3 regions of the Mammaliicoccus vitulinus genome follow, and region 2 is predicted to be linked to each of the others. Evidence: predicted binding sites of a transcription regulator. Region 2 holds the regulator's gene; each other region holds the start of a gene.
What was found. The regulator LexA, encoded in region 2, represses DNA repair genes until DNA is damaged. The targets are predictions, from matches to a motif close to CGAACATATGTTCG.
Positions count from the first base shown of each region.

Region 1: a site for LexA is predicted at 2,414-2,427, ahead of PYW35_RS09190 (carbohydrate kinase). Genes of this name have one in related genera too.
Region 3: a site for LexA is predicted at 2,740-2,753, ahead of uvrB (excinuclease ABC subunit UvrB). Genes of this name have one in related genera too.

Region 1 covers NZ_CP118974.1:1,815,294-1,820,441, forward strand. The annotation lists gene PYW35_RS09180 (phosphocarrier protein HPr) at 1-255, opposite strand, end outside; gene PYW35_RS09185 (pseudouridine-5'-phosphate glycosidase) at 392-1,309, opposite strand; gene PYW35_RS09190 (carbohydrate kinase) at 1,309-2,400, opposite strand; gene PYW35_RS09195 (hypothetical protein) at 2,551-3,087, opposite strand; gene PYW35_RS09200 (class I SAM-dependent rRNA methyltransferase) at 3,160-4,332, opposite strand; gene auxA (lipoteichoic acid stability factor AuxA) at 4,880-5,148, opposite strand, start outside.
Region 2 covers NZ_CP118974.1:1,451,907-1,457,054, reverse strand. The annotation lists gene rpmG (50S ribosomal protein L33) at 15-164, opposite strand; gene PYW35_RS07320 (metal ABC transporter solute-binding protein, Zn/Mn family) at 326-1,270, shown strand; gene guaC (GMP reductase) at 1,359-2,336, shown strand; gene PYW35_RS07310 (CAP domain-containing protein) at 2,356-3,372, shown strand; gene lexA (transcriptional repressor LexA) at 3,682-4,302, opposite strand; gene sosA (DNA damage-induced cell division inhibitor SosA) at 4,447-4,656, shown strand; gene PYW35_RS07295 (DUF896 domain-containing protein) at 4,735-4,971, shown strand; gene tkt (transketolase) at 5,057-5,148, shown strand, end outside.
Region 3 covers NZ_CP118974.1:2,094,265-2,099,412, reverse strand. The annotation lists gene PYW35_RS10530 (LysM peptidoglycan-binding domain-containing protein) at 218-1,096, shown strand; gene PYW35_RS10525 (TlpA family protein disulfide reductase) at 1,218-1,793, shown strand; gene PYW35_RS10520 (HD domain-containing protein) at 1,793-2,443, shown strand; gene PYW35_RS10515 (DUF2198 family protein) at 2,452-2,682, shown strand; gene uvrB (excinuclease ABC subunit UvrB) at 2,815-4,797, shown strand; gene uvrA (excinuclease ABC subunit UvrA) at 4,803-5,148, shown strand, end outside.

The DNA of each region.
Region 1 (5,148 bases), 360 kb from region 2:
TCCTTCTTTAGATAATACTTCAGTGATTGCTTCAATTGCTTCTTTCTCATCACTACCCTCAGCGTAGATAGTAATTTCAGCATCTTTACCAACACCAAGGCTCATTACACCCATAATAGATTTTAAGTTTACTTTTTTAGCATTATATTCTAATTGTACATCTGAATCAAATTTAGATGCAGTTTGAACTAACATAGTTGCTGGTCGTGCATGAATACCCGTTTCGTCAATTATTACGTAAGAATTTTGTTCCATATTTATTATCTCCTTCTGATTCCTATATTTAATTTGTATAAAATCAAATTTTATCTATACGATTAAAGAATATCAAAAAAACACTTACAATTCAATCAAATTACATAAGTATGCAATTATTTGAGTCAATTCTGCCTTAATTAGGAAGCTTCATATATTCAACTGCTATTTGTGTCCCAACCATTGCGTTGTGTTCAATGAGTTTAATATTCGTATCTAATGATCTACCCTCAGACTGCTTAACAATTTCACCTAACAGATATGGCGTTGAATCTTTGCCATGTATACCTTCTTCTTCAGCTTTTGCTAATGCTTTATCAATAATATTATTTATAAATGTAGGCTCTAATTGATCTTCTTCAGGAACCGGATTGGCAATCACAATACCAGAATCTAAACCTAAATCCCAGTGCACCTCTGCTAATTGTGCTATCGTTTCAACGTCATCCATTCTAGTATTTAATTTAAGCCCACTTTTTCTTGTAAAAAATGCAGGAAGTTCATCTGTTTGATAGCCTACAACTGGTACACCTTTAGTTTCTAAATATTCTAATGTTTTTTCTAAATCAAGGATTGATTTTGCACCAGCACAAATGACAGCTACATTTGTTTTAGAAAGTTCTTCTAAATCGGCTGAAATATCCATTGTATCCTCTGCACCTTTATGAACACCGCCGATACCGCCTGTAACGAAGAACTTAATATCTGCTAATTGTGCACAAATCATTGTGGAAGCTACTGTAGTTGCACCAATTCTTTGAGTTGCTATAATTTCTGCTATATCTCTTCTTGAAACTTTAGCAACATTTTCAGCACTTGCTAATAACTCTAATTCTTGATCATTTAATCCAATTTTGATTTCTCCATTAATAATAGCGATAGTTGCAGGCACACCGCCGTTATCTCTTACAATTTGTTCTACGTTTTTTGCCATTTGTACATTTTGTGGATATGGCATACCATGTGAAATAATTGTAGATTCTAAAGCAACAATTGCTTTGCCTTCCTGTTTAGCATTTTCCACTTCTTCTGAGAATTGAATATAGCTTTTCATTATAACGCCTCCATGTCTTTTATAAGTTGTTTTCTGTCTAAATCTTGTCTAACGGTATAAGATATTTGTATTGTCTTAGAAGCATTAGCTTTAGCTAAATCAATAATTTGTCGTATATCATATGAATTTAACCATCCATAAATTAAACCTGACGTAAATGCATCTCCGGCACCTGTCACATCGACAACATGCTCAATTGCTTTAACTTTAAACTGCCGTTTTCCTTCTATGCCATCATAAAATATTTTTTCTTTACCTGATGTAACAATGATATTGGTAACGCCTAATGATTTAATGTCATTGATAAATTTTAGTAAATATTCTTCTGACTCTGCCTCTTTGCCTACAAAGGATTCAACTTCATCTTTATTTAAAATCAGCCAATCTACAGCATGTAAATTATTTGGCAGACGATTCATTTTTGGTCCTGAAACTGCAATTAATACCAATTTAATTTGTTTTTTCTCAGCATAAGCACACAAGAACTCAATCGTTTCTTTTGGGCAGTTCAAATCTGCAATAATACACTTTGCTTTATTTAATAAATAAGTATTTTTGATCATAAACTCTGGCGTGATTTTGTCATATACTAACATATCTGCGAGTCCCATCGTCATGTTTCCATTTTGGTCTAACAATGCTGTATAACTTCCCGTAGCCTCACTAGATATTTTTTCAACATAATCTACATTCATAAATGGTGATGATAAATCTGCAATATGTTGCCATTCTGCATCATTTCCAGACGTTGTTAATAACAGGACATCCTCTCCTATTCTTCCTAAGTTCTCTGCAACATTCCTAGCAACACCACCAATAGATAATTCTGAAGTAACAGGATTAGAGGTGCCTTCTATTAATTTATCGGTAATGTGAAATTTTCTATCAATATTTGCACCACCTATACACACAATAGGATTTTGTTCATTCAAAACATATGCTTTCCCTTGCACATATTCTTTCTTAACCAACCCCGATATGATATTTGCTACAGCTGGTCTTGATAATCCAACTTCTTCTGATAATTCTTGTTGTGATATAAATGGATTCTCTTTAATTAAATTAAGTATAATCTTTTCATTTTTATTCAAACCACTCACCTCACAAACAAATGTTTACATTTTAAACTTTAGTTTACACATCATACTATAAAGCGCTTTCATAAATAATGCAAATATTAAAATAATTCAAATAAAAAAAGTTAGTATCAAGATTAATTCCTGATACTAACTTTTTAAAATTTATTCACTTATAAAGTCTTGAATGACTGTTTCACATTTCTTAATGTGATCCTCACCCATTTTTTTCATTAAATAATAACTAATAGATCCAGCAACAGCTTGACCTACAAGTGGTATCCATCTAGATTGTTTAGCCGCTTCACGTTTAACTACAGATTTAAAGAATACTTTTACCATAGCATTTGTAACTTTTTGTCCAATAAATTGGCTACCTTTCATAGCGGCAGATGTTAGCACTTTTTGTTTTAAGTCATCTTGCATTTTATTCACTTGCTTATGGCTTAATCCATAAATTTTGTTAATATCTTCAATGATATCGCTCATTAGCTTGATGTCCATACCAACACCTAATCCAGGTATTGGAACAACATTTGCTGCAGATGACATTAATGATTTTTTATGAATTAAGTCTTTAGCTCTTTTTCTACGATTTAATAACTCATCTTGCGTTACTGGTAATTCAGAACGCTTTTTAATTTCTTCTATGCCTAATGCTTTATTTCCGGCTTTATTAGTAATTTTATTAAATATACCCATTATTTCCATTCTCCTCACAGTTCATTAATATTCAATAATTAGAATACTAATATATACCCGTATGAGGAATTTTTAACCATTTATTTGTACAAACACTACTTTTAAATACTTGCTAGGTTTGTAATGTGGATGGCTCTTAAAGTCTTTAGGTAATCCCATAACATCCAGAATAGTATAGTCTACATCTAAAGCATCTAAAGTTTGATTAATCATTTTCTTAAATGCTTTTTGAGGGAATGCACTAGAATTCGTACTTAATATTAAAGTACCTTGTTCATTTAAAAGTTCCAATGATCCTTCTATTAATTCCGGATAGTCCTTCTGTACGCTAAACGTTTTTTTCTTGTTACGAGCAAAGCTTGGAGGATCAACGACTACTACGTCATAACTTAAACCGTGACGTAAAGCGTATTTGAAATAATCAAACACATCCATGATGAAAATATGATTATTATTTAAATCCACAGTGTTTAATCCAAAATTAGCTTCAGTTAGCGATCTAGCTCTATTTGCTAAATCCACACTCGTTGTAGAGTTAGCATTTGCACTTGCTGCAACAGAAAAAGCGCCCGTATAACTGAATAAGTTAAGTACATCTTTATCTTGGCTATAATGATCTCTTAATTTTTTTCTTACATCTTTTTGATCTAAGAAAATTCCAGTCATCGGTCCATCATCTAAATCAATATTGTAGAATAAATGATTTTCTTCTATTACATATGGGAAACCAGGTGCTTTTCCGTCAACAAAGTCAGAAGCAGTTTCCATACCTTTAAATCTTCTTTTTTCAAAAATAGATTTATATTCAAATACTTCTTTAATTGCAGGTAATAATCTGTCTTTCAAACGATAGATTCCAACAGAATACCATTGAATTAATAAATGTCCGTCATAATTATCAATTGTTAATCCGCCAATACCATCACCTTCAGCATTAAAAATTCTGTATGCATTGATGCCATTAACACGATCATAATATTCTCTTTCATTTTTAGCTGTAGTAAATAAATCTACAAAAAATTGGTGGTCTATCTTTTCAGTTGATTCTAGTGATAATACCCAACCGATACCTTTATTTTGTTCACCATAATAAGCAGTAGCAATAAATCTTTTACCAGAATCTACAAGCGCTACTAATTCACCTTCATCTGTGTTAGGCATATCAAATATGTCATCTTTTTCAACTAGAGGGTAACCTCTTAAATATTTATCTTCTTTACCTCTTTTAAGCATTAACTGTTTCATTATTTTTTGGCCATCCTTTCGAAATGTCTCACATATTATAACGTATATTACGCAAAACACCAAAAAAACAGAGTATCCCCCTTTAGAATACTCTGTTAACCGAATTTATTAATCAAAATTTCCCCCAGAAAGTTTTGATCCCCTTTTATGTAAACGCTTACTAAAAATAGTATAAAGGATAAGATTGTTCCGTGCAATACATTTTTCAAAGAAATTCATTAAAAAAGTTTACTTATTACATATTAGAATATAAATAAAAGGTACTAAGATTAGTAGTGAAGAGATCTTTTTATATTTTAAAATCTTACGATTTTGTAAAGTGCATGCTTGCCTAGGGGTATGGTTCGAGCCTGTAGTCTCTCTCTCATACTATTCCCTCGGGCGTCAGCACTTTGCAAAATCGTGAGGAATAATTCAAGTGATAACTAGATAAAGCGCACGAAGAATCGAAAAATAAAGTAAAAAGAGCGTAAATTCTTATTTTTTAAGAATTTACGCTCTTCTATATTAATCTTAGTATGTTTTGTCACACATGATTTTAAATGTGTTAGAAAGATTTTTTCAAATGAATAATAAATGCTGGTGTGACAAACAGTAATAATAAGAAGGATATTGGTGTTATAAATACTGATAATTGCGACGTTTGTAACGCTGAAACAAAGAACGTTGTTGCAATTTCAAAGAACAGTGCCGATATAACAAAAAGTTTTCCAAAATTATTTTTATTCTTGTAGTTTGTCGTGTAATTAAAGTATGCATATAAAATGATGAGTAACATTAAAATAAACAATGTTAACCATTCGAACACATATTGTA
Region 2 (5,148 bases):
TTAAAAATAAGAACTTATTTAGTTTCGCGATGTAACGTATGACGACCTAATCTTGGAGAATATTTTTTCATTTCAATACGCTCTGGATTAGTACGTTTATTTTTAGTTGTAATATAGGTTCTGTCGCCAGTTTCCGTACATGCTAACGTGATATTGACACGCATGTTCATCAGCCTTTCTATTCAGTAATCATTACGTTTTAAATTTTATCACATTTCAAAATGGTTATCAACACGAAATTATTTTGATTTTATATGATTGCGATATGAAGTGTAAAAGCGTATATTGTTATAATTAAAGAAAATACTAAATTAGGAGTTATCAGATGAAAAGTATCTACAAAAGTTTAAGTTTAATGATTGTAATTCTTGTATTTATATCGGGCTGTGGAAATCAATCTTCCAAAAATGACAAATTAAAAATTTATGCTACAAATTATCCTTATGAAAGCTTTGCTGAACAAATTGGGGGAGAACATGTCGAAGTAGATTCGATTTACCCAAGCGGAACAGATTTACACAATTATGAACCAACTCAAAAAGAAATGCTTAATGTTGCTAAAAGTGATCTTTTTATATATTCATCTAATGAACTTGATCCAGTCTCTAAAAAGATAAGTTCTACTATTAAAAATGATGATCATAAATTAGAAGCCATTTCGAAATTAAATGAAAGTGACCTATTAGAACATCATCACGAGCATGGGGAGGAACATGAACATGATCATGGTGAAGAAGAAGTAAACGCACAAGACCCTCACATTTGGTTAGATCCTATCGCTAATAAAGAAGCGGCTAAATCGATAAAGAATAAACTTGTTAAAAAGGATCCTGAACATAAAAAAGACTATGAGGAAAATTACAAAACATTAATTAAAGAGATTGATGGCATTGATCAAAAATTAAAAAACATTACAGATCATCCAAAAAGAGATACAGTGTTTATATCTCATGACTCTTTAGGTTATTTAGCTAATCGATATCATTTTAAACAAACTGGTGTTACCGGAATGAATAATGAAGAACCTAGTCAAAAAGAAATACTAGAAATTATAAAAAATATTAATCAAGCTAAAACACCATATATATTATATGAACAAAATGTAAGTTCAAAAATTACAGATATCATTAAAAAAGATACAGATAGCAAACCACTCAAGTTCCATAACTTAGAGGTACTAACTAAAGACGAAGAAAAAGAGAACAATATCTCGTATCAATCTTTAATGGAAGAAAATATAAAAACACTTGATAAAGCATTAAATAAATAATAATAGACTTATTTCGTTTACTTTTAGCAGTTAACCATGTATAGTAACTAATGGATTATTATTAATAGTTTTGAAAGAGGTCATTGATATGAAAATTTTTGATTATGAAGATGTACAATTAATTCCAAACAAATGTATAGTAGAAAGTCGCTCAGAATGCGATACTTCTGTTAAATTCGGACCAAAAACATTTAAATTACCAGTAGTACCAGCTAACATGCAAACAGTTATGAATGAAGAACTCGCTGAGTGGTTTGCTAGTAACGATTATTTTTATATCATGCATCGTTTTGATGAAGCGGGACGTATCCCATTTATCAAGAAAATGCAAAGTCAAAACTTATTTGCATCTATATCTGTAGGTGTAAAAGACAATGAATATACTTTTGTTGAACAACTTTCTAATGAGGGACTAGTTCCTGAATATATAACGATAGATATAGCACATGGTCATTCTGAGCAAGTTATTAGAATGATTAAACACATTAAGCAACACATTCCAGAAACATTTTTAATTGCTGGTAATGTTGGTACGCCTGAAGGTGTTCGTGAGCTAGAAAATGCTGGTGCAGACGCTACTAAAGTAGGTATTGGACCAGGAAGAGTGTGTATCACTAAAATTAAAACTGGATTTGGAACGGGTGGTTGGCAATTAGCTGCTATTAATTCATGTAGTAAAGCTGCTAGAAAACCTATGATTGCTGATGGTGGTATTAGAACGAATGGTGACATCGCTAAATCAATCAGATTTGGTGCAAGCATGGTAATGGTTGGTTCATTATTTGCTGCGCACGAGGAATCACCAGGTGAAACAGTTGAATTAGAAGGTAAATTATATAAAGAGTATTTTGGTAGTGCGTCTGAGTTCCAAAAAGGTGAACGTAAAAACGTAGAAGGTAAAAAAATGTTTGTAGAACATAAAGGCTCATTAAAAGATACTTTAGTTGAAATAGAACAGGATTTACAAAGTTCGATTTCATATGCAGGTGGAAAAGACTTACATTCTATTACAAAAGTTGACTACGTAATTGTACGAAATTCAATCTTTAATGGTGACCGTGACTAAATATAGGTGAGGTGACGACTTGAAAAAAGTATTTTACTTATTTTTATTGTTATTGTTTGTAACATTGATCAAGCCTGTCCCTGATTCAGATTTGTCTAGACAAATTCAACAAAGAGTATTAACCGTTCAACAGGGATTACTACACGAACAAACAGCTGAAAAAGTTGAACTTAAAACACCAAATGACCAAGAGTTTGCGATTAATAATATTCAAATCAATCAAACAAAAAGTGAAGTTGAAAAGAAACTTGGCAAACCAAAGCGTATAACCGCTAATGAGTATAACGAGAAATGGCATGTATATCATAATGATTACCATGAATTTGTAATGGTAAGTTATGATAATGACAAAGTAACAGGTTTATATACGAACCAAGACTTAATAACATCCCAAAAAGGGATCACAAGTAAAATGAACAAGGAAAAAGTTCGTTCTATACTTGGTGAACCAGAAAAAGAAATTCAAAAAGAAAAAGTGAAGCTCATTCAAAATGATGAAGATTACGATGTTTTCAAATTTGATAACATCTATACAACCGTTTTTTATGATAAACATGAGAATAATCAAATTAAAGGTATAATGCAAATAGCATCATCAACTGAAGATAAACGAACGAACCAATATCATGCAGGATCTGATGATTATAAAAATGCATTAGAATTACAAAACTTTGATCTTATAAATGCTGAGCGTGTTCAATTTGGCTTACCGACATTATCTTATAATGAAAATGTAAGTCAAACTGCAAGAAAGCATAGTCAAGATATGGTTGATAACGATTATTTTGATCATACTAATAAACAAGGTTTATCTCCATTTGATAGATTAGATAATGATGGCTTTGACTATATTACTGCTGGTGAAAACTTAGCATATGGTCAAATAAGTAGTATTTATGCACATCATGGTCTTATGAATTCACTGGGACACAGAAAGAACATTTTAAATAAAGATTATAAAGAGTTAGGTGTAGGTGTTGATATAGGCGAAGATTTACAGCCTTATTGGACGGAAAACTACATCACACAACAATAAGAAGAGAGATAGATAAATATTCTATCTGAGCAACTTTGATATAATTGTATCGAGATAAGTCATATTTCATATTTCCTTAAATGTTTAACACATGTTGTTTCTAATAATTTGATTGGTGGAATAACATATAAAGGGGAAGTTTTACATGGAAAGTAAAGAAATAAAGCATAAAGATTTAGATGTATTAGAACGTATTAAAGAATTATTAAATAAAAAAGATGTTTCATAAATATATGACATTAGTAATAAGAACTCGATAAAGGGAATATGAAAAAAAGGAGATGCGATTGCATCTCCTTTTTTATATGGTTACATTTCTCTAAATAATCCTACGACTTTACCTAATACTGTTACGTTATCTAAATAAATAGGTTCCATTGTATTATTTTCAGGTTGTAGTCTATATCTTGTTTCTTCTTTATAGAAGCGTTTAACAGTTGCTTCATCATCGTCAGTCATGGCAACGATAATATCTCCATTCTCTGCAATGGATTGACTGCGAACAATTACTTTATCACCATCAAGTATGCCAGCTTCAATCATACTATCTCCAATAACATCTAAAATAAAGATATTGCTATTATGAGTAGAAGTGAAATGAGCAGGTAATGGGAAGTACTCTTCAACGTTCTCAACAGCTGTAATTGGAATACCTGCTGTAACTTTACCTATAACCGGAACATGGATAGTATTCTCTTGGTTAATGTTTTCACCAGTTGTTTCGATTATTTCGATTGCACGAGGTTTAGTTGGGTCACGTTTGATATATCCCTTTTCCTCTAATCTAGATAGATGACCATGTACTGTAGAACTTGATGCTAAGCCAACCGCTAAACCAATTTCACGTACACTAGGTGGATAACCTTTCGTATGTACTATATGTTTGATGAATTGATATATTTCAGATTGACGTTTAGTTAATTCTTTCATAGTCGCACGCTCCCAATAAATTATTTAACCATATTATAGCACATACGTTTCCTTCGAACAAACATTTGTTCGTATTTTTATTGACTACGAACAGTTGTTCTGTTATCATAAAAATACAAACAAACGTTCTAGGGGGAATTGATTATGACAATTACAGTTAAGAAGACAATATTAGTATATGTGGCAGTATTCTTAATGACTCTATTAATAGGATATTTATATTTAGCTCAGTCAAATGATATCTATACAACAGAACAGACGTACGAGATGACAGATCATCAAATTAAACAACACGAACATAAACAACCTAATCATTTATCTGATTCAAATACAATAGTAGGGTCTATAGATTAATTATAAAACACGAGTAAATCCATTTGGATTTACTCGTGTTTTTTGGTATCTTTTATGTATGTAGAAAGTGGGGATAAAATGTTAGAAAAAACTAAAATAGATAGAATTAATGAACTCGCTAATAAAAAAAAGACAGAAGGTTTGTCAGAGACAGAAGCTAAAGAACAAACTAAATTGCGAGCAGAGTATTTACAAGCTTTTAGAGGAAACTTCAAAAGCACTATAGAAAATACTAAAGTAATAGATCCAGAAGGAAATGACGTAACACCTGAAAAAGTAAAAGAAATTCAAAAAAATAATAATATTAGGAAATAAATATAAATTAAGAGATAATAATTAATTTTCTAATTTTTTTCATGTATAATGAAAAGGGATTACAAGAATAAAGGAGACTACATTTATGTTTAATGAAAAAGATCAACTTGCAGTAGATTCAATTCGTGCTTTGAGTATAGATGCTATTGAAGCAGCAAATTCAGGACACCCTGGTTT
Region 3 (5,148 bases), 640 kb from region 2:
AATACAAATAATAGTGCTCTTTTAAATACTTCTATGACAGTCTTGAGTAACATTTTTGTCGAAAAAATTATAGGTTCTTAACGTTTATATTACGAATTTGTAACAAACAAATATGAGGTATTTGTTTGTGATATATTATTTCCAGTATTAGTTGGGGAGTACCCTATAAAATAAAAATATAAATAAAAACATATAAACCTTGGGAGGATATGTCATCATGAAGAAGACATTCATTACTTTAGCATCTGTCACAGCTTTAACTACATTATCAAGCACTTCTGCATTCGCAGCAGATATTAAAGTTAAAGACGGACAAACTTTGGAAACAATCGCACAAGAATACGGGACTTCAATTTCAGAACTTAAATCATTAAACAACATCGACAACGTTACAGTTGGACAAAATTTAAAAGTATTAAAAGACGATATATATACAATTCAAGAAGGCGACACGCTTTACAAAATAGCAGAAAAATTTGATATAACAGTTTCAGAATTAAAAGAATGGAATAACTTATCTTCTGATTTAATTATTGTAGGAGACAAATTAACTGTAGCTGAAGAACCATCAGAAATAACGGCTGAGCCGACAAGCTTAACAGTTAATGCACCAGCATCACCAGCACAAGAAGATTTAAAGAGAACTGCATATGCACAAACTTCAAATGGTTATGCATATAATAATGAAAATACACAAGCATATGATGTGCCAAGTTTTAATTCAAATAGCGAATCTCAATATTCAGCACCTGTTTCATATAGCAGACCATCTTCAGGTGGTGGCAATAATTTATATACTTCAGGTCAATGTACTTATTATGCATTTAGCAAACGTCCAGATATCGGAAATACTTGGGGGAATGCTAATAACTGGGCTAATGCAGCAGCTCAATCAGGTTACACAGTAAATAATAGCCCATCTGCAGGTGCTATTTTACAATCAACTGCTGGCGGATATGGTCATGTAGCATATGTTGATAGAGTAAACTCTGATGGATCAATTCAAGTTTCTGAAATGAATTATCAAGGTGTTGGTGTTGTTTCATCACGTACGATTTCAGCATCAGCAGCAGGAGCATATAATTATATTCACTAGTTTTTAATAAACAAACAAGTAAGCAAGTAGTTAATTCTAAGTAAGAATTTTAACTATTTGCTTTTTTTTATTTCTATAGTTGATATAATAAACGTAAATGAGTGTATAGAGGTTTGAAAACATGAAAAAAGGGTTAAAAATCATATTAGTACTATTTTTAATAAGCATAGTTGGTTTTAGTGTATATAAAGTAATAGATATTAATAAGTTTCAAACTAAAGATCAATTTAAAGAACAACAAGGAAAGCAATCATTTCAAAATAGTCATCCTGCTACAGGATTAAATGTAAATGATGAAACCGTTAAGACGTTTGCGACCGAAGAATCTACAAATTTACAAGAAGTTACGTCTAAAAATGATATAACAGTTATTAATTTGTTCGCTTCTTGGTGTGATCCTTGCAAACGAGAAATGCCTGAACTTGTAAAATATGCAAAAAACAAAGAAAATGGTGTCGAGTTAGTTGGTTTAAACGTTAAAGATAAACGTAAACCAGCTGAACAATTAATTCATGACGTTAATGTGAATTATAGCATTTACGTTGCACAAGATGATTTTCTTAAAAAGTTTAAAACTTACAATATTCCTACAACATTATTTGTAGACAAAAATGGCGAAATAAAAAAAGTGTATTTAGGTGAATTATCTGAAAAGACACTGAACAACTTAGTTACACAAGTTAAGGAGGAGAATTAATGGGGGTACATCAATATTTTAAAAGTTTATCTGATTTAGAAAAATTAGTAAGATGTCCAGGAAAATTTAAATATCAAGATCATAACGTTGCAGCGCACTCTTTTAAAGTAACAAAAATTGCGCAATATTTAGCAACAGTTGAAGAACAAAATGGTCAAGAAATAGACTGGAAACTTGTTTACGAAAAAGCGTTGAATCATGACTATCCTGAAATATTCACTGGAGATATTAAAACACCTGTTAAATATGCCTCTTATGAAATCAAAAAACTATTCTCTCAAGTTGAAGAAGAAATGATAGATAAATTTATAACAGAAGAATTTCCAGAGCAGTATCAAGACATATATAGACATAGACTGCAAGAAGGCAAAGATGATAGTATAGAAGGACAAATACTTAGTGTTGCAGACAAAATTGATCTGCTTTATGAATCTTTTGGTGAAATACAAAAAAGAAATCCAGAACCTTTATTCTTTGAAATATATGAAAGTTCATTAGAAACGATTATGCAATTTGATCATTTGTCATCTGTACAAGATTTTATACAGCATATTATTCCTGATATGTTGCAAGAAAAATTTATTCCACGTTCGGAATTAAGAGAAATAACAATGACGATTCTTGAGAAACGTGAAACAAAAAGGAGTTAGTGAGTTGAATGATTTGGCCGATTCTTGCTTTGTTTCTCCCTTGTTTAATGGTTATTATTTTCACGCAAATTGCTCAAAACAAATGGGTAGGCTTACTCGTATCCAGTATTATAATTGGCGTTTCAGTATATAAAGGCTTTTTTAATAATGAAGTTATCATTATGCTAGATGTTGTCAGTTTAGTGGTCGGATATTATATAGTGGACACCCTTAAAGTAGATAAAATTGAATCAAGATAGATAAGAGGATAAATCATTATGATTTTTCCTCTTATTTGTATTTAAAAAGTCATAAAACGAACAAATGTTTGGTCATTTTTACGATTTTTTGATAAAATATATTTATATATTACAGAATTTAAGGAGGTTTCTATGCAACATTTTCCTTTTAAAATACATTCAGACTATTCACCTCAAGGAGATCAGCCCGAAGCTATTAAATCTCTCGTTAAAGGTATAAAGGATGGTAAGAGACACCAAACGCTACTTGGTGCAACAGGAACAGGTAAAACGTTCACAATGAGTAATGTTATTAAACAAGTAGGAAAGCCTACCCTTATCATTGCGCATAATAAAACATTAGCAGGTCAATTGTATAGTGAGTTTAAAGAGTATTTTCCTGAAAACAGAGTTGAATATTTTGTAAGTTATTATGATTATTATCAACCAGAAGCATATGTTCCTCAAACAGATACATTTATTGAAAAAGATGCATCCATTAATGATGAAATAGATAAACTGCGACATTCTGCTACGAGTGCATTGTTTGAACGAGATGATGTTATTGTAATCGCAAGTGTCAGTTGTATATATGGTTTAGGTAATCCGGAAGAATATAAAGACTTAGTCGTAAGCACGCGTGTAGGTATGGAAATGGAACGTAACGAACTATTAAGAAAGCTTGTCGACAACCAATATTCGAGAAATGATATTGATTTTAGACGTGGTACTTTCAGAGTAAGAGGCGATGTAGTTGAAATTTTCCCAGCATCACGAGATGAATTGTGTGTGAGAGTTGAATTTTTCGGAGACGAAATTGACCGAATTAGAGAAGTGAACTATTTAACGGGTGAAGTGATAGCTGAAAGAGAACATTTTCTATTTTATCCAGCTTCTCACTTCGTAACACGTGAAGAAAAGATGAAAGAAGCTATTGAACGTATTGAGAAAGAGCTTAAAGAACGTTTAGAAGAACTTAGAAAAGATAATAAGTTATTAGAAGCTCAAAGATTAGAACAAAGAACAAATTATGACTTAGAAATGATGCGAGAAATGGGATTCTGTTCGGGAATTGAGAACTATTCAGTTCATTTAACGTTACGTCCTAAAGGCTCCACACCATATACGTTATTAGATTATTTTGGTGATGATTGGCTCGTAATGATTGATGAATCACATGTTACGATTCCTCAAATAAGAGGTATGTATAATGGTGACCAAGCTAGAAAAAATGTTTTGGTTGAACATGGATTTAGATTACCAAGTGCTTTAGACAATAGACCACTTAAATTTGAAGAATTTGATAAGAAGACTAAACAACTTGTTTATGTGTCTGCCACACCAGGTCCGTATGAAATTGAACATACTGATGAAATGGTGGAACAAATTATACGACCAACTGGATTATTAGATCCTGTAATAGAAGTTAGACCGAGTGAAAATCAAATCGATGATTTAATGGCTCAAATTAACGAAAGAGTAGAAAGTAATGAGCGTGTGTTAATCACTACATTAACGAAGAAAATGAGTGAAGATTTAACGACTTATTTAAAAGAAGCGGGCATTAAAGTAAATTACTTACATTCTGAAATTAAAACGTTAGAACGTATAGAAATTATAAGGGATTTAAGAATGGGCGTTTACGATGTATTAGTTGGTATTAATTTACTACGTGAAGGTTTAGATATACCAGAAGTATCGCTTGTCACAATTTTAGATGCTGATAAAGAAGGATTCTTAAGGTCAGAGCGTGCGCTTATCCAAACGATTGGACGTGCAGCACGTAATGATAAAGGTAAAGTTATTATGTATGCAGATAGAATTACAGATTCTATGAGAACGGCAATAGATGAAACAAGTAGAAGACGTGTAACCCAAAAAGCTTATAACGAAGAAAATAATATTACACCACAAACAATTAATAAAAAAATTAGAGATGTCATATCAGCTACTGTAGAAACAGATGAAGTAAACGATAAAGATAAGAAAAAAGCGCCGAAGAAGCTTACGAAAAAAGAAAGAGAAAAGACAATCGAGCGGATAGAAAAAGAAATGAAAGGTGCTGCGAAAGATTTAGATTTCGAGCGTGCATCTGAATTAAGAGATATATTATTTGAACTAAAAGCAGAAAGGTGACTGAGATGAAAAACAAATCCATCATCGTAAAAGGTGCAAGAGCACATAATTTAAAAGATATAGATATAGAAATACCAAAAGATCAACTTGTTGTGATGACAGGTTTATCAGGATCAGGGAAATCATCATTAGCGTTTGATACAATTTATGCTGAAGGTCAAAGACGATATGTTGAATCATTAAGTGCATATGCTAGACAATTTTTAGGTCAAATGGATAAACCAGATGTAGATTTAATTGAAGGCCTTTCTCCAGCGATATCAATAGATCAAAAGACAACAAGTAAAAATCCTAGATCAACTGTAGCGACGGTTACAGAAATTTATGATTATTTGAGATTATTATATGCAA